3 regions of the Arthrobacter methylotrophus genome follow, and region 2 is predicted to be linked to each of the others. Evidence: riboswitches for the same ligand, from Rfam matches in the RefSeq annotation. Region 2 holds a riboswitch; each other region holds the start of a gene.
What was found. Region 2 has a riboswitch for S-adenosylmethionine ahead of ABD884_RS05215 (aminotransferase class V-fold PLP-dependent enzyme). Riboswitches for the same ligand answer to the same signal wherever they lie in the genome.
Positions count from the first base shown of each region.

Region 1: another riboswitch for S-adenosylmethionine. It lies ahead of ABD884_RS24990 (DUF1737 domain-containing protein); the one in region 2 lies ahead of ABD884_RS05215 (aminotransferase class V-fold PLP-dependent enzyme).
Region 3: another riboswitch for S-adenosylmethionine. It lies ahead of ABD884_RS17810 (hypothetical protein); the one in region 2 lies ahead of ABD884_RS05215 (aminotransferase class V-fold PLP-dependent enzyme).

Region 1 is NZ_BAABED010000001.1:4,859,079-4,864,177, forward strand. It holds gene ABD884_RS24980 (O-succinylhomoserine sulfhydrylase) at 1-1,023, opposite strand, end outside; gene ABD884_RS24985 (rhodanese-like domain-containing protein) at 1,024-1,443, opposite strand; gene ABD884_RS24990 (DUF1737 domain-containing protein) at 1,440-1,697, opposite strand; SAM riboswitch class IV at 1,708-1,820, opposite strand; gene ABD884_RS24995 (hypothetical protein) at 1,912-2,271, opposite strand; gene ABD884_RS25000 (cupin domain-containing protein) at 2,442-2,969, opposite strand; gene ABD884_RS25005 (PAS domain-containing protein) at 2,962-3,366, opposite strand; gene ABD884_RS25010 (GMC oxidoreductase) at 3,363-5,099, opposite strand, start outside.
Region 2 is NZ_BAABED010000001.1:1,054,717-1,059,815, forward strand. It holds gene ABD884_RS05200 (MFS transporter) at 1-42, shown strand, start outside; gene ABD884_RS05205 (metal-dependent transcriptional regulator) at 70-783, opposite strand; gene ABD884_RS05210 (class I SAM-dependent methyltransferase) at 813-1,568, opposite strand; gene ABD884_RS05215 (aminotransferase class V-fold PLP-dependent enzyme) at 1,640-3,046, opposite strand; SAM riboswitch class IV at 3,082-3,194, opposite strand; gene hisN (histidinol-phosphatase) at 3,355-4,167, opposite strand; gene rsgA (ribosome small subunit-dependent GTPase A) at 4,278-5,099, opposite strand, start outside.
Region 3 is NZ_BAABED010000001.1:3,423,286-3,428,384, reverse strand. It holds gene ABD884_RS17825 (matrixin family metalloprotease) at 1-536, opposite strand, end outside; gene ABD884_RS17820 (VIT1/CCC1 transporter family protein) at 584-1,747, opposite strand; gene ABD884_RS17815 (hypothetical protein) at 1,951-2,205, shown strand; gene ABD884_RS17810 (hypothetical protein) at 2,263-2,586, opposite strand; SAM riboswitch class IV at 2,602-2,721, opposite strand; gene ABD884_RS17805 (sodium:solute symporter family transporter) at 2,880-4,250, opposite strand; gene ABD884_RS17800 (helix-turn-helix domain-containing protein) at 4,544-5,099, shown strand, end outside.

The DNA of each region.
Region 1 (5,099 bases), 3.8 Mb from region 2:
ATCGATGATGGCGAGTCCGTCCAGCAACGCGAAAGCGGCCTCTTTGGCCGATCGCCCGGCGGAAGGGAGCAGCTCGAAGGTCAGGACCGTGCCGCCGGCTTTCATTTGCTTCGCGGCGAGCTCGTACTGGGGGTGGGACTTAAGCAGCGGATACTTGACCCAGCTGATGGCCGGTTGTTCCTCGAGCCATTCTGCGATCCGCAACGCCGACGCCGAGGAGTGGTTTACTCGCAGCGCCATGGTTTCCAGGCCCTTGGTCAGCACCCAGGCGTTGAACGCGGAAAGCGATGGTCCTGTGTGTCGCATGAGTTGCTTGACGGGACCTTCGATGAACTCCTTGGTGCCCAGGATCGCTCCGCCCAGGACCCGGCCTTGGCCATCGATGTGTTTGGTGCCCGAGTAGACAATCACGTCGGCGCCGAGTTCGCCACAACGCTGCAGCAGCGGAGTGGCAAAGACATTGTCGACGACGACGGTAGCGCCCGCGGCGTGGGCCAGCTCGCTCACGGCGGCGATGTCCACGATTTCCTGCATCGGGTTCGACGGCGACTCGAAAAACACTGCGGTGGTGGGTTCGGACAACGCGGCGCGCCACTGATCCAGGTCCGGTCCGTCAACGAAGACCGTCTCGACGCCCCAGCGGGGCAGGATCTCGTTGAGGATGACGAAGCAGGAACCGAACAGCGAACGCGCGGCAACCACACGGTCACCGGCGGCCAGCAACGCACCAAGCGCGGTGAAGACAGCGGACATGCCCGACGCCGTCGCGAAGCATGCTTCGGTGCCTTCGAGCAGGCGGAGCCGCTCCTGGAACGTTGCAACCGAGGGGTTGCCGTAACGAGAGTAGACGAAGCGCTCGTCTTCGCCCGTAAACGCGCGCTCGGCGGCTGCCGCGGATTCGTAGACGAAGCCGGAATTCAGGAAGACAGCTTCGGAGGTCTCCTGGAAATTGGTGCGGTCAAGGCCGCCGCGGACTGCCTGGGTCTCAGGGTTCCAGCCAGCGGCGTCAGGATTGAATGTCACTTAGATCTTCCCCAGATTCGTAGGAAGTCCACGGTTTTTCCAACCATTCACGGTTCGCTCGCCGTAGCGGTCCGGTTCGCCCTCAAAGCCTTCAAGGACGTTGTAGGCGGTGTAGCCGGCCTGTGTTGCGGCACTGGCGGCGGCGATTGATCGCTGTCCGGAACGGCAGAGGAAGACCAGTTCGGTGGCATCCGCCTCCGGGGCCTGTTGCTTGAGCTGCTCGATAAATCCCGAGTTGGGGATCCCGCCGGCAAGGTTCCACTGAATGAACAGGGGATCGTTTCCTTTGTTGTTCGCAGACGCGGTGTCCGGGATGCCGATGTGGGCCCACTCGCCTTCGGTGCGGACGTCCACCAGGATGGCGCCTTGCTCCAGTTTGGCCCAGGCGTCGTGCGGGCTCAGGTCGCCGGCGTAGCTCATGCGTGGCCCTCGCCGTCGAACTCTTCATCAAGCTGGTCCACCGCATTGGCAACCGCGGCATCCGCGCTGGCGATTGCCGCGGGGAGGACGATGGCCTGCGCCACGATCACGTCCGTGCCGTTGAATGTCGCGGCCGGGCTGCCGTGCAACACGTATCCCTCGGCAAGGGCGGTAGAGATCCGCTCACAGAATTCCTTGGTATCAGGACCCGTGATGAGACGGTAGGAGAGTTTTTCTTCAGTGGGTTCAGGCATTGGTGCTCCTCAGTCACGCTTGCAGTTCGAAAGTGTCGATACGCCGAGTAGTCACCTGAGGCACCCCGCCGGAGAGAGGGTTGCCGACCAGCAAGTCAGGGCTTCGCGCTGGTGCTCATTACTCAAGAAGAAAATAACATCCATGACGGCGGCCTGCATTACCGGCAGTCGTCATGTTCCGTAACCGGGCGGCAACGCCGGTGGGTGGTGGGGACTAGGCCTCGGTTTGGTTGGGCAGTTGTTCCAGGCTTGCTTGGAGCCGCTGCGGCAGGGCATCAGTCCGTGGCGCTACTCCCGTGGGGGAGCGATGAAACGTGGAGCCTTGATGCTTCCGGATTTCGAGTAACTCGTGGACGGATATCCCGGTGGCTGTCGCCAGCGCGTGCAGCGAGAGGCTGTTGTGATGAGCCAAGGCAAAAACCACGCCGGACAGGGCCTCGAAACCTTCAGTTTCGTAGATTTCCTGCACCAGCTTGGACATGCCGTTCGCATCATCGATTGATCCCGCTGACGCGGCAGTCGCCATGGCGGTCAGCGACCATGCAGCAGAGTCGGGGCTGATGTAGATGCTCATGTCGATACCCTACGGACTCGGGCCCTCTGGGGGAATGGGCGGCGTCTTCCTCATTAACCCAACTGACTCGCAGTTGTTGTCGTTTTGAGCCCTCAGAACGACAACAACTGCGAGTTAGTTGGGGGAAGAAGCCTGATGCGCCGGCCCCAGAACCGGCGCATCAGACGTTTCTATCCGGACGCCAAGCGCAGGATCAGCGCTGCATGCCCGGGGAACCTCGAAACGAGGGACTCGATGTCCTTTTCCGTTGGCTTCGCCGAGTCCGATCTCTCGTAACCGGGCGAGAGGCTGCAGCTGACCAAGGCGAACCCCGGACCGGCCAACTCCGCCCCGAACCACGTGGAATGCGGGGCAACTCCTTGCAAGGTCTCGCCGGCCTCCGGGTTGGGACCGAACAGGGTTTCGGAATAGCCGAGTTCGGAATAGCCATTGTCCGGCGAGAAGACATGCAGCCTGAGGGGCGTCCCCAAGTGGAAGAACCACAACTCGTCCTGCTTCAGGGTGTGCAGCTGGAGAATCTCCCCGGTCTGCAGCAGGTACCAGTTGGAACTGTAGAGCGGGTGATCGACGTCGAAGCGCGGAGGCAACGCCGAACCGGTTATGTCCTCGTTGCTTACCAGGGCGGACGCGAACCAGCCGCCCACACTAGCGGGGGACATGTCCAGCCGTTTGATCCAGTCCTCAGCGGATTCAGTCATTGACCGGGTCCTTCAGGGAGAAACAGACCGTGATGCCAATGATTTCCTTGCTGCCCAGGGCGCGCAACAACCCTTTTTGGGTCACGATGTCCACATTCACCATGCCGTCTTCTTTGCTGGGGACGGCGATCGTTTCGTGGAAGTTGAGCAGGGGCTTTCCGCTCGCCATCACTTCCTTGTCGTGGGCAACGTGTTCCGCGCGCGAGTCCTGGTGCCCGATCAGTTCCGCCTTGCTCATGCTCACTAGGTCCGCGAAGTTCTGGTTGACCCACAGGAAGACCGAGTTCGCGTCCTTGACTACCCAGTACACGCCGTCCTGCCGGTCCAGCACATCGGCGACGCTCATGGGCGGAACGGTGGGAAGGAGCGCCGGGTCCAGCGCCGGGGCGAAGGTCACGGCGCTGCCGCCGTTCCGCCGTCGGCCGCTAGTCTTTCGGCGAGGTCCTGCGCCAGGGCCACCATGGTCATGGTGGGGTTCCAGGACCCGCCGGTGGGCCAGAGGCTGCCGCCGGTGACGAAGACGTTCTGCACGCCGTTGAGGCGGTAGTCGGTCCCGACGACGGCGTCCTCCTCTTCGCCGATTGGCAAGCTGGAGCTTTCGTGCACCAATCCCGGTACGCGGCGCTCGGGGATTGCGGGACGCTCGGCGCCCCAGCTCCCGGCATCGGGATCCCCGTGCCAGTATTCGACGCGCTCCGCACCGGAAGGGGACAGGACCCGCTCCAGCATTTGGAAGGTTCCCTCGTCCATGGTGTCCCACGTGTCGTCGTCAGTGGCGTTGGCCAGCACCTGCAAGGTGACGTTGCAAGTGGGGTCCGCGCTGCCGGACAAGCGCAAGTGGTTCTCCGGATTGCTCTCGTCCAGTTCGCCGAGGACGGCGCAGACGAACACCAAATAGTCCTCCGATGACCGCAGCTGTGCCAGCGAAGCCGTGGCGACGACGTCGGGGGCGTAGCGTTCGGACTTCTGGGCGTTCTTGTCCGGGAAACGGTCCGAGAGGACCGAGAGTTGCACGTGATACTGCATGCCGGCCGGGCTCTTGCCCGCCAAATAGATGGCCGCCAGTTCCAGCTCGCCGAGCTGTTCGCTGAAATCAAAATCCTTGCGCGGAACCCGGGCCACCACCGAGGTGATGAAGTGGGCGGCGAAGTGCCCCCCGGCCCCTTGAACCTGCGGGAAGGAATTGAGAACCAGGGTCGCCGGGGGAAGCGTGCCCATGGCCAGGACCAGGTTGGCATCGCCGACATTTACCACTCCGCGGTTGGTGTTCAACGCGGTGGCCCGTCCGTCCTGCTGGAGCACACTCAACACCGTGCAGTCCGTGACCACGCGAAGAGCCGCGCCCTTGCCTTGGGCCTCGAGCGCCGCCTGCCGGTCCGACAATTCCAGAAGGACCGCTGGCGTGGAGAACTTCGCGAAGTCCACACCTGAGCGTGCGCCCGTTGCCACAGCGAGCGGGGCCGGCATGCTGCGGGTGGCGGAATCGATCTTATGCAGGCCTGCCCCGAGCCGTTCCTGGAGGGCTTTCTGCATGATTCCGTAGACGGGCCGGGTGTCGTTAATGAGATCGACGACATCGGCCGACCGTCCGACGTCGATCTGGTCCGCCGAAACCACGTTGAGCAGATCTTCCGCCGACGTGAAGTGCGACTTGGCGGCGTCCATCACCGCCCGCGGCCAGCCCCGCATTTCATCTTCCTCGGGGCGGGGGCACCACGCGCTCCACATGATGCTGCGTCCGCCGTAGAAAGGGACCATGCCGTGCTGCCAGGAAATCTTGCCTGGCGGCTGGTTGGCCGTGGCAGCCGCCAAGGTCCAGGGGAAGGTCTCCGAGAGCCCTCCCAGCGTCTCCTTGTACGGCAACGGCAGGTTCTGGAAATGCTGCGGCAAGAAAAAGGGACCCCGTTCAATGATCAGGATCCGTGCGTGCGGATTGACCGTCAGTGTCCGCTCAGCAAAGGCGTAGGCGCAGAACCCGCTGCCGATGACTATGTGGTCGAATTGTTCTTCTTCGCGGACTTTTTTCCATTCTCCCTCGGAGACGAAGAAGACATGATCCATCACCTTCTGGGGTGAGGGATCCTGGGGACCGGGCGTGGGAAAACCGTGATTGAAATTCTGGGACGAAGA
Region 2 (5,099 bases):
CCAGCCCCCGACGACGGCGGGACGGCGGCCCAGCGGGCCTAGGACCGGGCAGTCCAAGACACCGATTGGTCAGCGGTCCGCGAGGATGCAACCTTCGTGGGAGGTGTCTGTAGCTACCCACAGGGCGGAGGCGACCTCGTCGGCGAGGTCGTAATCCCGGCTTCCGGTGCCCTTTCCGATCCGGACCACCAGCGCACCGCCGAACGGTTTGCGGCCAATGACCTGGATAGTGGCATCAAGGTCGATTTCTTCGGCGGACAGGTACCGCAGCAGTTCGGGGTTTTCGTCGCTGATCCTGGTGATTTTTCCGGAATGGCCGTCGTCGAGCTCGATCATCCGGTGCGCGTGCGGCAACGCTATGGAACCTTCGGCTGTGGGGATGGGGTCACCGTGCGGATCGCGGGCGGGATTGCCCAGCTTGGCAGCCATGCGATCGATGAAGGTGTCCGAGACGGCGTGCTCGAGCAACTCGGCCTCGTCATGGACTTCATCCCAGCTGTAACCAAGTTCCCGCACGAGGTACGTCTCGATGAGGCGGTGCCTGCGGACCATGCCCAAGGCAAGCTGAATTCCCCTGGGCGTCAAAGTAATGGCGCTGTAAGGCTGGTGGTCCACCAGGCCTTGGTCCTTGAGCTTGCGGACCATTTCCGAAACGGAGGAATTGGCGACGCCAAGCCGCTGCGCCAACTGGGTGGACGTGATGGGTTTGTCCTGCCACTCCGTAAAGGAGTAGATGACCTTGACGTAGTCCTCGATCGAGGAGGAGAGCGCACTGGTCTTCACGGTTCCAAGCCTATCGCGAACCGGCGGGCTCAGGCCTTCCGGGCGCGCCAGCTCTGCGTGAGATAGGGCAGGGGGATGAGCTCGCGCTCGGCGTGGCCCAGGTGTTCGAAGAGATACCAGTGGAGATTCCCCATGACCTTGGCCCGGGTGGCATCATTTGCCCTCAGGTAGTAGCTGCGCGATTTCGCCAGTTCCAGGATATCGGCCGGGGTCACGGGATCCTCCCACTGCGTCATGTGACTTTCGAGGCCGGCGAACTCCGGCCCCACCACAGGCCGGAAGCCCGGTTTGTGGACATCGCCGGCATGCATGATGCGGGACAAACGGTGGACCCAGGGCGCCGAAGTGTCCAACTGGTTCCAGATCAAGCCGATCACCCCGGCGGGGCGCAGGATCCGGGCGATCTCGGTGCTGGCCGCGAGGGGATCGCACCAGTGCCAGGCCTGGGCAACGCAGACGACGTCGAATGCTGAATCCGCCAGTCCAGTTGCTTCGGCCGTTCCCTCCAGAGCGAGCACTTGTGGAAACGTTTTGCGTAGTTGCGTGAGCATGTCAGTGGACGGGTCCACTGCGGAGACGGCCAGCCCGCGCTCGAGGAGCAGCGCCGTGAACTTTCCGGTGCCGGCGCCCAGATCGGCTGCGTCCCGTGCGCCTTCCGGCAGGGGCCAGTCGGCCGAATCCGCAGGGTAGCCGGGCCGGACCCGGTCATAGTGTTCTCCGCCGTCCTGGAAACTCTGACCGAGTTCAAGGCGCCGTTCGTCATGGAGCTTGGGGCCGGCTGACATGCCTTTGGGTCGCGGGGCCACGCAGGGACTCCTTCTGAGGGCGTGAAAAATACCCTACGAATCTACCGCAATCAGTCGGTGCTGCAGGGTGCTGCCCCTGCGGTCCCAGGAGTGTTGGGGGCCCACTCCGGGTAGCTGCGGTGGTCGTTTGCGGGGACCCAACGGCCGGAGTCCACGACGTAGTCCCAGCCGAGGCCGTTGGATTTGAGGGACTGGATGCCTGCGATAAGCCGGGTTGCGTCTTCCAGCCGCGAACCCACGCCGAAACTCGCCCGCAGCGAACCGGAGGGAAGTCCGAGACGCTTGAGCAGCGGATGCGCGCAAAAACGACCGTCCCGCAGGCCGATCCCGTGCTCGGCAGCAAGATAGGCGGCCACCAGGCCGGCGTCGTAGCCCTGGAGCGAGAAGTTCACCACGCCGATGGTGTCCTGGGGAGGAGTGTCGCTAAAGATTTGATGCACGGTCACGCCGTCGATTTCCCTGAGGCCCTCAACAAGGTGCGAGCGGATGGCCGCTTCATGGGCGTGCCATTCGTCATGGTCGAGGCCGGCAATGACCTGCGTGGCCCGGGCAAGCGTGGCCGCGCCGAGCACGTTCGGCGAACCGCCCTCGTGCCTGGCCGGCCCCGTGGCCCAGCTGACGGAATCAAGGCGTGCTTCGCGGACGGCCCCGCCTCCAGCCAGGTGCGGCGTTCCGGCGTCGAGCCAATCAGGACGGCCAACCAACACCCCTGCACCGAACGGCGCGTAGAGTTTGTGCCCCGAGAAAGCCAGGTAGTCAACATCCGCGGCAGCGATGTCGATTCGGCGGTGGGGGGCGAGCTGCGCCGCGTCCACCACGATCCTGGCCCCGAATTCGTGGGCGAGGGCAGCGAGAGTCTTGATGGGGAGGATCTCGCCGGTCACGTTCGAGGCGCCGGTGACCGCCAAGAGGCTGACACCACCCTGGGAAAGGGCCGTTCGGACATTGGCTACGGTTTCGGTCAAAGTTCCCGCCGCAATGATGCTGCGGTGGGGGACCCTTTGCCATGGCAGCAGATTGGCGTGGTGTTCGATGTCCAAGTAGAGGACTTCGCCGGCGTGCCGGCCGTCCTCGAGGGGCAGGCAACCGGCCAGGAGATTGAGGGAATCGGTGGTGTTGCGGGTGAAGATCACGGAATCGTCCGAGCGCCCGCCAACGAAGTCACGGACGATGTTGCGGGCGTTCTCGTAGACAGAAGTGCTGATCTGGGAGGCGTAGCCTGCGCCGCGGTGGACACTCGCGTAGTACGGGAGGATTTCGTTTAGGTAGGCGGAAACAACGGTCAGGGCAGGTGTCGAGGCGCCGTAGTCGAGGTTGGCGTAGCGGATGTGTCCGCCTTGGATCAGGGGGGCCTGCAGTTCCGCGCCGGTAACGGCGGCCAACGGGCGCGACGCCGGATGCGGGGATACGCCATACTGCTGGGGGATGGCGGGAGATGTAAATGTGGCTGTGCTCATGGGACCTCACTCAAGAGGGACCCCTGCGTACAGGGGGTCCGCGCTTGCCGTATCCGTTCCGGACCGGCCGGGTCGTCACCCGGGGCACCCCGCCGCGATGGAGGGTTGCCGGCCAGCAAACCGGGGTTTCGCGCTGGCACTCGTGACCTGTAAAGAGCGTAGGACACCTGCAGAGCTGGTTCCAATGTGACCGGCGATTGTTAAGCCGATTGTTACAAAACCGGAAAGAGTGCCTTTTGTCGAAGAAAAAGCGGCGGACGCCCCGAAAAGGTGGCGTCCGCCGTCGTTTGTTCAGTGAGAAGACTACTTCAGAAGAGGTCGTCGAGTTCCGGGTTGAGCCTCTTGAGGACCTCTGAGTGCAGGATCGAGTTGGTGGCAACGGCGTTTCCGCCGAACGGGCCGTCCGCGCCGTCCAGGGACGTGAAGCGCCCCCCGGCTTCGGTCACGATCGGGACCAGTGCCGCCATATCGTAGATCTGAAGTTCCGGCTCGGCGGCGATATCCACGGCACCCTCGGCCACCAGGCAGTAGGACCAGAAGTCGCCGTACGCGCGGCTGCGCCAGACGTCGTTCTCAAGGCCAAGGAAGTTGTCCAGCGAACCGCGCTCCTTCCATTCGGAGAGCTCCGAATAGGAAAGCGAAGCGTCTTCAAGCCGCGACACGTTGGAAACCTTCAGTCGGGTGGCCGCGGCAAGCGAACGGCCCATGTAGGCGCCGGAGCCCTTGGCTGCCCACCAACGCTTGCCGAGTGCGGGAGCGCTGACGAGCCCCACCACGACCTCTCCCTCATCCACGAGGGCGATCAGCGTTGCCCAGACGGGAACGCCACGCACAAAGTTCTTGGTCCCATCGATAGGATCGATGATCCAACGCCGCGAGCCGTGGCCGGTGCTGCCGAATTCTTCCCCGAGAACGGCGTCGCGGGGGCGGGAACGGGAGAGCTGCCCGCGGATTGCTTCCTCGGCGGCTTTGTCGGCATCGGTGACCGGGCTCAGGTCGGGTTTGGTCTCCACCTTGAGGTCCAGTGCCTTGAACCGTTCCATGGTCAGGGAATCGACGGAGTCGGCCAGTACATGGGCCAGCCGCAGGTCGTCGTTGTAGCTCGAATCGGGTTGGGTCATGGTTCCAAACTACCGTCTATTCGCAGGTGAAACGGGGAGGTAGGACGCCAAGGGGCGCACAGTCAGTCGACCCCGCTGTTAGTTGACCGTGCTGTTAATTGAAAGTGCTGCTAATTAACAGTGCCCAGCTCCTTCGCCTCTTGGGCTTCCATGCGCGGGTCTGCACCGAGGAGCCGGCGCAACGACGCGAGGCGCGCGGCGCCCGACTCGCCGGCATGGCCATCAGCCACCCAGGAATCCAGTCCGCAACGAACGGCGGCGGCATCGTGTTTACAGCCTCGCTCGCACATTTCCGTTCCGGGTTCCAGATCCGGGAAGGCATGCAGGATGCGGTCCGGGTTCACGTGGGCCAGGCCGAAGGAACGGATGCCGGGAGTATCGATGATCCAACTGCCGCCAGGGGCGTCGCTGAGCTTCAGTGCAAGCGCAGAGGACGAGGTGTGCCGTCCGCGACCCGTCACGGCGTTGACCCCGCCGGTGGCGCGCTCGGCCCCGGTGAGGGCATTCACCATGGTGGACTTCCCGACGCCGGAATGGCCGAGCAGTACGGTGACCTTCCCGTCGAGGTAGTGCCGCAACTGGCCGACGGCGTCGCCATCGAGGCGGGCGGACAAACCGTCGTCGGATCGTGCATCGATGCCGGAGGCGCCTGCGTCCGCCGTCCGGCTGATGATGATGGGGAAACCCAGGCTCACGTAGTTGGAGAGCAGTTCTGTCGGATCCTTTACGTCCGCTTTGGTGACGAGCAGCAGCGGTTCGATTCCGGCGTCGTACGCCGCTACTAGGGCGCGGTCGATAAATCCGGTCCGCGGTTCCGGGTTGGCGGACGCAACCACCACTACGAGCTGGTCTGCATTCGCGACCACTGCCCGTTCGATCGGGTCCGTGTCATCGGCGCTTCGCCGCAGGAGGGTTTTTCGCTCTTCGACGCG
Region 3 (5,099 bases), 2.4 Mb from region 2:
TGGTATGGCATGCGCTTCTCGGAAGGACTTTCCTTGCTGGCGCCGTCGTCGACGAATTTGAAGCCGGTGGCCGCAGAGATCTTGGCGATGGCGTCGGCGATGAGCCCCTCGGAGCCTGCCGGGGCGAGGGCTGCGTTCACCACGTAGTGCAAAGGCCGGCACGGAGAATAGCTCACCGGCGTGCCATCGGCATTCGTCGCCAGGAACTTGTAGGAGTTGCTGGCTACAGCTGGTTTGGCAGGGGAGCCAAGCGGGTGGCCTGCTTCTTCCAAGCCGGGAGGCGGGGTGTCGGGGGCGCGGGCGGCTCTTTGTGCCGCCTGCCCCGGATCCGTGCCTTGCCTGGAATTTACGGGGTGGGCGGAAGGACTCAGGTTCGAAAGCAAGCCGGTGATACCAGGGTCGCTCCGGAGGAAACCGCTGACCAGCACGGCCACGGCTGCAACGACCGCTACCAGCATCAGGTTCCGGACGAGCGCCAGCGCGGTACTGAGACGCCTGGGTGGCGGACCGCCGTCGTACCCGTAGTTTGAATGCACGTGTTCCCCCAAATCCCTGCTCCCGGCACCCCAGTGGGCCGGTGTTCCTACCCCATCACGGCGCCGAAGACGAGCCCAAGCCCGTATGTGGCCGTGGCCGCGGCGAGTCCGATGGCGAGCTGCCGGAGGCCGCGGGTCAGCGGCGAGGTTCCGGACAACAGCCCGACGACGGCGCCGGTCGACAGAAGCGCGATGCCCACCAGAGTACCGGCTACGGCAAGTGCAGCGAAGCCCGTCATGCCGAAGATGAACGGCAGGATCGGCACAATGGCCCCGGAGGCGAAGAAGCAGAAGCTGGAGATGGCGGCACCCCAAGCGGAGCCCACGGCCTCGTGCTCGTTCACGGGTTCATCCGCTTCGGGGCGGAGCGAGAGGCTGGGATCGCAATCGCAGCTGTAGAGGCCCATGCGTTCGGCGGCGCGGTGTTCGGCGGCCTCGCGGGACATGCCCCGGGCAAGGTACACCAGGACCAGCTCGTTGTGTTCGATGTCCAGGGCCGGAGCTGCGGTCAACGTCGCTTGGGTGGGACGGGTGGCCCTGAGGAGCTCCAGTTGCGAGCGGACCGAGACGTATTCGCCGGCACCCATGGACAGGGCGCCCGCCAACAGGCCGGCGATGCCGCTGAAGAGGACCACGGTGGCGGGCACACCGGTGGCCGCCATGCCCATCACGAGGGAGAGGTTGCTGACCAAGCCGTCGTTGGCGCCGAAGACTGCGGCGCGGAAGGTGCCGGAAAGCCTGTTGCGGCCGCGCGTTGCCAGTCCGCGCACCACTTCTTCGTGGATTTGTTCGTCAGCGGCCATCGCGCGGGTTGCCGCGGGATCCTTCGCGTAAGGCGAGCGGCCTTCAGCGCGTTGGGCGAGGGCCAAAACGAACACTGATCCGAAGTTCCGGGCCAGGAATCCAAGCATCTGGCTGCGGGTGGAAGCCGCCTTTGGCATGCCGGCATGGTCACCGAGGAGCTTGAGCCAGTGTGCCTCGTGGCGTCCCTCGGCCTCTGCAAGGGCCAGAAGAATCTCGCGTTCCTCGCCATCCCGGCGCTGTGCCAGCTGGCGGTACACGGCAGCCTCTGCGCGTTCGTCCGCCAAGTATTGGCGCCACCGCTTGATGTCCGACGACGAAGGTTGCGTCGTGGTGGCTTCTGCGTCTTGCGATGGACTGCTTGAGTCTGCCGGACTGTCTGAATGCGGGGTTTTTGCGTGCGGATGCACCGGGACTCCTGGGTTGCTGGGGCGGGCTTCATCGCCTCATTGCATGTCCACTTTATCGCCAATCTTCGCGGTTTTTCGGCTGGTGATCCTCAGCGGATATTTTAGGTGCGCCTCAAAAACGGAGAGGCTTCAGCGAAGCCTTGACCACCGGATGGGGCAGTGCTGGGATGGATGGACAGGGTCCACGAAGGGGCGCCGGCGGCGTGGTGACTGGCTGCCTGATCCGCTTGCGCGATGGGCTCAGCGGCACGTCGAACGGAGGTTGCACCATGGACGGCACCGAGACCCACGCCCGACACCCGGATCGTCCCACGGTCGAGGCCGATCCCGGCTACGACTACAGCGAGGACCTGGAGGTGGACGAGGACCTGGAGGAACAACCCGAGGTCCTCGACGACGACGAACGGGTGGTCCCGCTCGACGCCGACGAACACCGCGAGGATGAAGAGTTCGGATAGGCCCGAGGAGGCCCGTGGGCGCCAGCTAGCCCACGCCAGCTAGCCCAGTTGGAGGGGCTAAAACGCGCTCAGGATGAAGTGCCGTTGCACGCCTGCCCGGTGACCGGTCGCCGCCACCGTGAGGGTGAGTTTCCGCGTGGCCGGGAACCAGCGTGCAGGCTGGACTGCTTGTGAGAGTGCTTCGGTGATGAGTCGCGGCTCGTGATGCCAATGGCGTTCAAGATGGCCATCCACCACGAACGTGATGGAGCCTTGGGAGAGGTCGACGCCGGGAATCACGCGGACGAACTCGTCCACCCGACGGACGCGCGGGACGCGCACGGGGCTTGGCTGTGTGGTGTGGCTGACTGTGGCGGTAGCGCCGCCGGTTTCCAAAGGCATTGCCTTCTCCTGGTGGAGTTGCTCTTGCCCGTTCGGTTGTCTCTGGTCCGGATCGGGCCGCTTCTTCATCCGAACCACCCGTGAACATGGGGTTGGCGTGTGGCAAGTCGGAGCTTGGCGCCACATCTCTTGAAGCTCTTCCTACTGTACAGGCATGACTCCGTACAGGCATGACTGCTGCATACGCACCGGTATAGGCAGCGGCCCCGCACTCAGGGCTCCAAACGCAACAGCGGCACCGCATCCTCCGCCGAGAAGGTGCGGCACCGCCGTCGTGCTTAACTCTGTGATCCTTAGTGGATGGCTACCGGGTGGGCTTCCAAGGGGAGTTCTTCCGCGGCCGCTCCTGCAACGCGACGGTCCCATGCTGCGCGGACTTCGGGGTCCGTGGGAGGGGTCAGCACGGAGACGACGACGTAGATGACCAGCGAGGCGCCGAGGCCCCAGTAGATGGGATCGTTGGCGTAGACGCCGTCTTCGCTGGGGATGATTCCCGTGGCGTAGGCGATCAGCAAGGCCAGGGTCAGGACGGAGCCGACTGCCATGGACCACGCTGCGGCGATGCCGGTGCCGCGCTTCCAGATCAAGCCGCCCAGGATAGCCACCAGCAGGCCACCCACCAGGATGTCGTAGGCGATGGTCAGGGCCACCACGACGTCTTGCGCCGCCATGGAGATCAACACGGCCACGACACCCAATCCAAGGACCCAGTAGCGGTTGGCCTTGACGTCGTGCTCGGGGTTTTCGCTGTCGTTCGTGTTGATTGTCTTGCCGAACCAGCTGGCCACAAACGGCACAACGTCGGCGCGGGCCACCCGGGCGGCCAGGCCGATCACGGCGCCGGCGACGCCGTACAGGACGCAATAGATGCCTGCGGTGGCACCGCCCCAACGGGCCACGGTGGCGGTCTTGGCCGTGAAGACGCGCTGCCAGATGTCCTGACCGATCAGCAAGCCAAGGGTGTAGACCACGAAGTACGTGATGATGGTCTGGGCTCCGATGCCGTCCAGTTGGAAGAAGCTGGCGTCAACGCGGGCGCGGATCCCGTCGAAGCCGCCTGCGGCGTTGAGGACGAACGGCAGCATGAGGAAGAAGATGCCAACCGTCTTGATGATGAACTGCACTTGGTCGGCGAGGGTGATGGACCACATGCCGCCAATGGTGGAGTAGACCAGGACGATTGCGCCGCCGACGGCGATGGCGAGCCAACGCTCCCAGCCGAAGAGGACAACGAAGATGGTGGCGTAGGCGCCCGTGGACGTGGCGCACAGCATGAGGGTGTAGGCCAGCATGACGATGCCGGACGTCTGGGTGGCGCGCTGGCCGTAACGCAGGCTCAGCATTTGGGAGACGGTGTAGATCTTCAGACGCTGGATGGTGCCGGCGAAGAGCAGGCCCAGGAGGAGCACGCCCGAACCGATGGCCACTACCAGCCACATCCCGGAGATGCCGAACTTGTAGCCGAGGCCGACGCCGCCAACGGTTGATGCACCACCGAGGACGACTGCGGCCATGATGCCGGTGTAGAGCATCGGACCGAGGCGGCGTCCGGCCACCAGGAAGTCGCTGTTGTTCTTGGTGCGCGATTTGCCCCACCAGCCGAAGGCCAGCATGGCAAGCAGGTACACCACCACGATCGCAATATTGATGAACGAAGAGTCCACGATTGGTTCCTGAGGGTGATGCGCAGGGCTTCCAGGGATTCCGACGGCGGTTCCGCTGGATTTCCTCGCGGCTTGCAGAAGGTCCCTGCGCTAGTGATTGGGGAAAGCGGCCTGCGATTTGTAACACGCAAACAACATTTGTTGCCTATGAGGATACTTAGTGATGCGAGTAACAGTCAAGATGTCGCTGCCGCGGAGGGACGCTCCGGCGCCCCGGAAGGCCAATTGGGTGGCCGCTCCGGATACTATTGCTGCAATGACAGGGCCGCAGAAACGGCCTGAAAGGTTCGTGAATGAAGGCTCTCCCCGTTGAACCGAGCAACGTACCCGTTGCCATCGGTTCCAGAATCCGCGCCGCCCGCCAGTCGCAGCGGCTCACCATCGAGCAGGTTGCGGACGCCACGGGCCTCACCAAGGGGTTCCTAAGCCGCGTGGAGCGGGACCTGACGTCGCCCTCGGTCGCATCCCTGGTAACGCTTTGCCAAGTCCTTTCCGTGTCCATTGGCGATCTTTTCGCGGCTCCCGAGACGCACCTGACCCGCCGTGATGATGGTCCGCGGATCTCGCTTGGTGGCCAGGGGATCGTGGAGCGGCTCCTGACCGCCCGCTCCGAACGGCGGTTGCAGATTCTGCAGGCATCCATCGAGCCCCGCGGTCGGGGAGAATCCGAGCTTTACGCCGTTGATTGCGACGTCGATGTCCTGCATGTCGTCAAGGGACGCATCAAGTTGATCCTCACCAACGAGGAATACGAGCTCGAGGAGGGCGACACACTGTCCTTCCCGGGCCGCGAACCCCACACCTGGGTCAATCCCACGGACGAGCCCGTTGAGGTGCTCTGGATCCTGG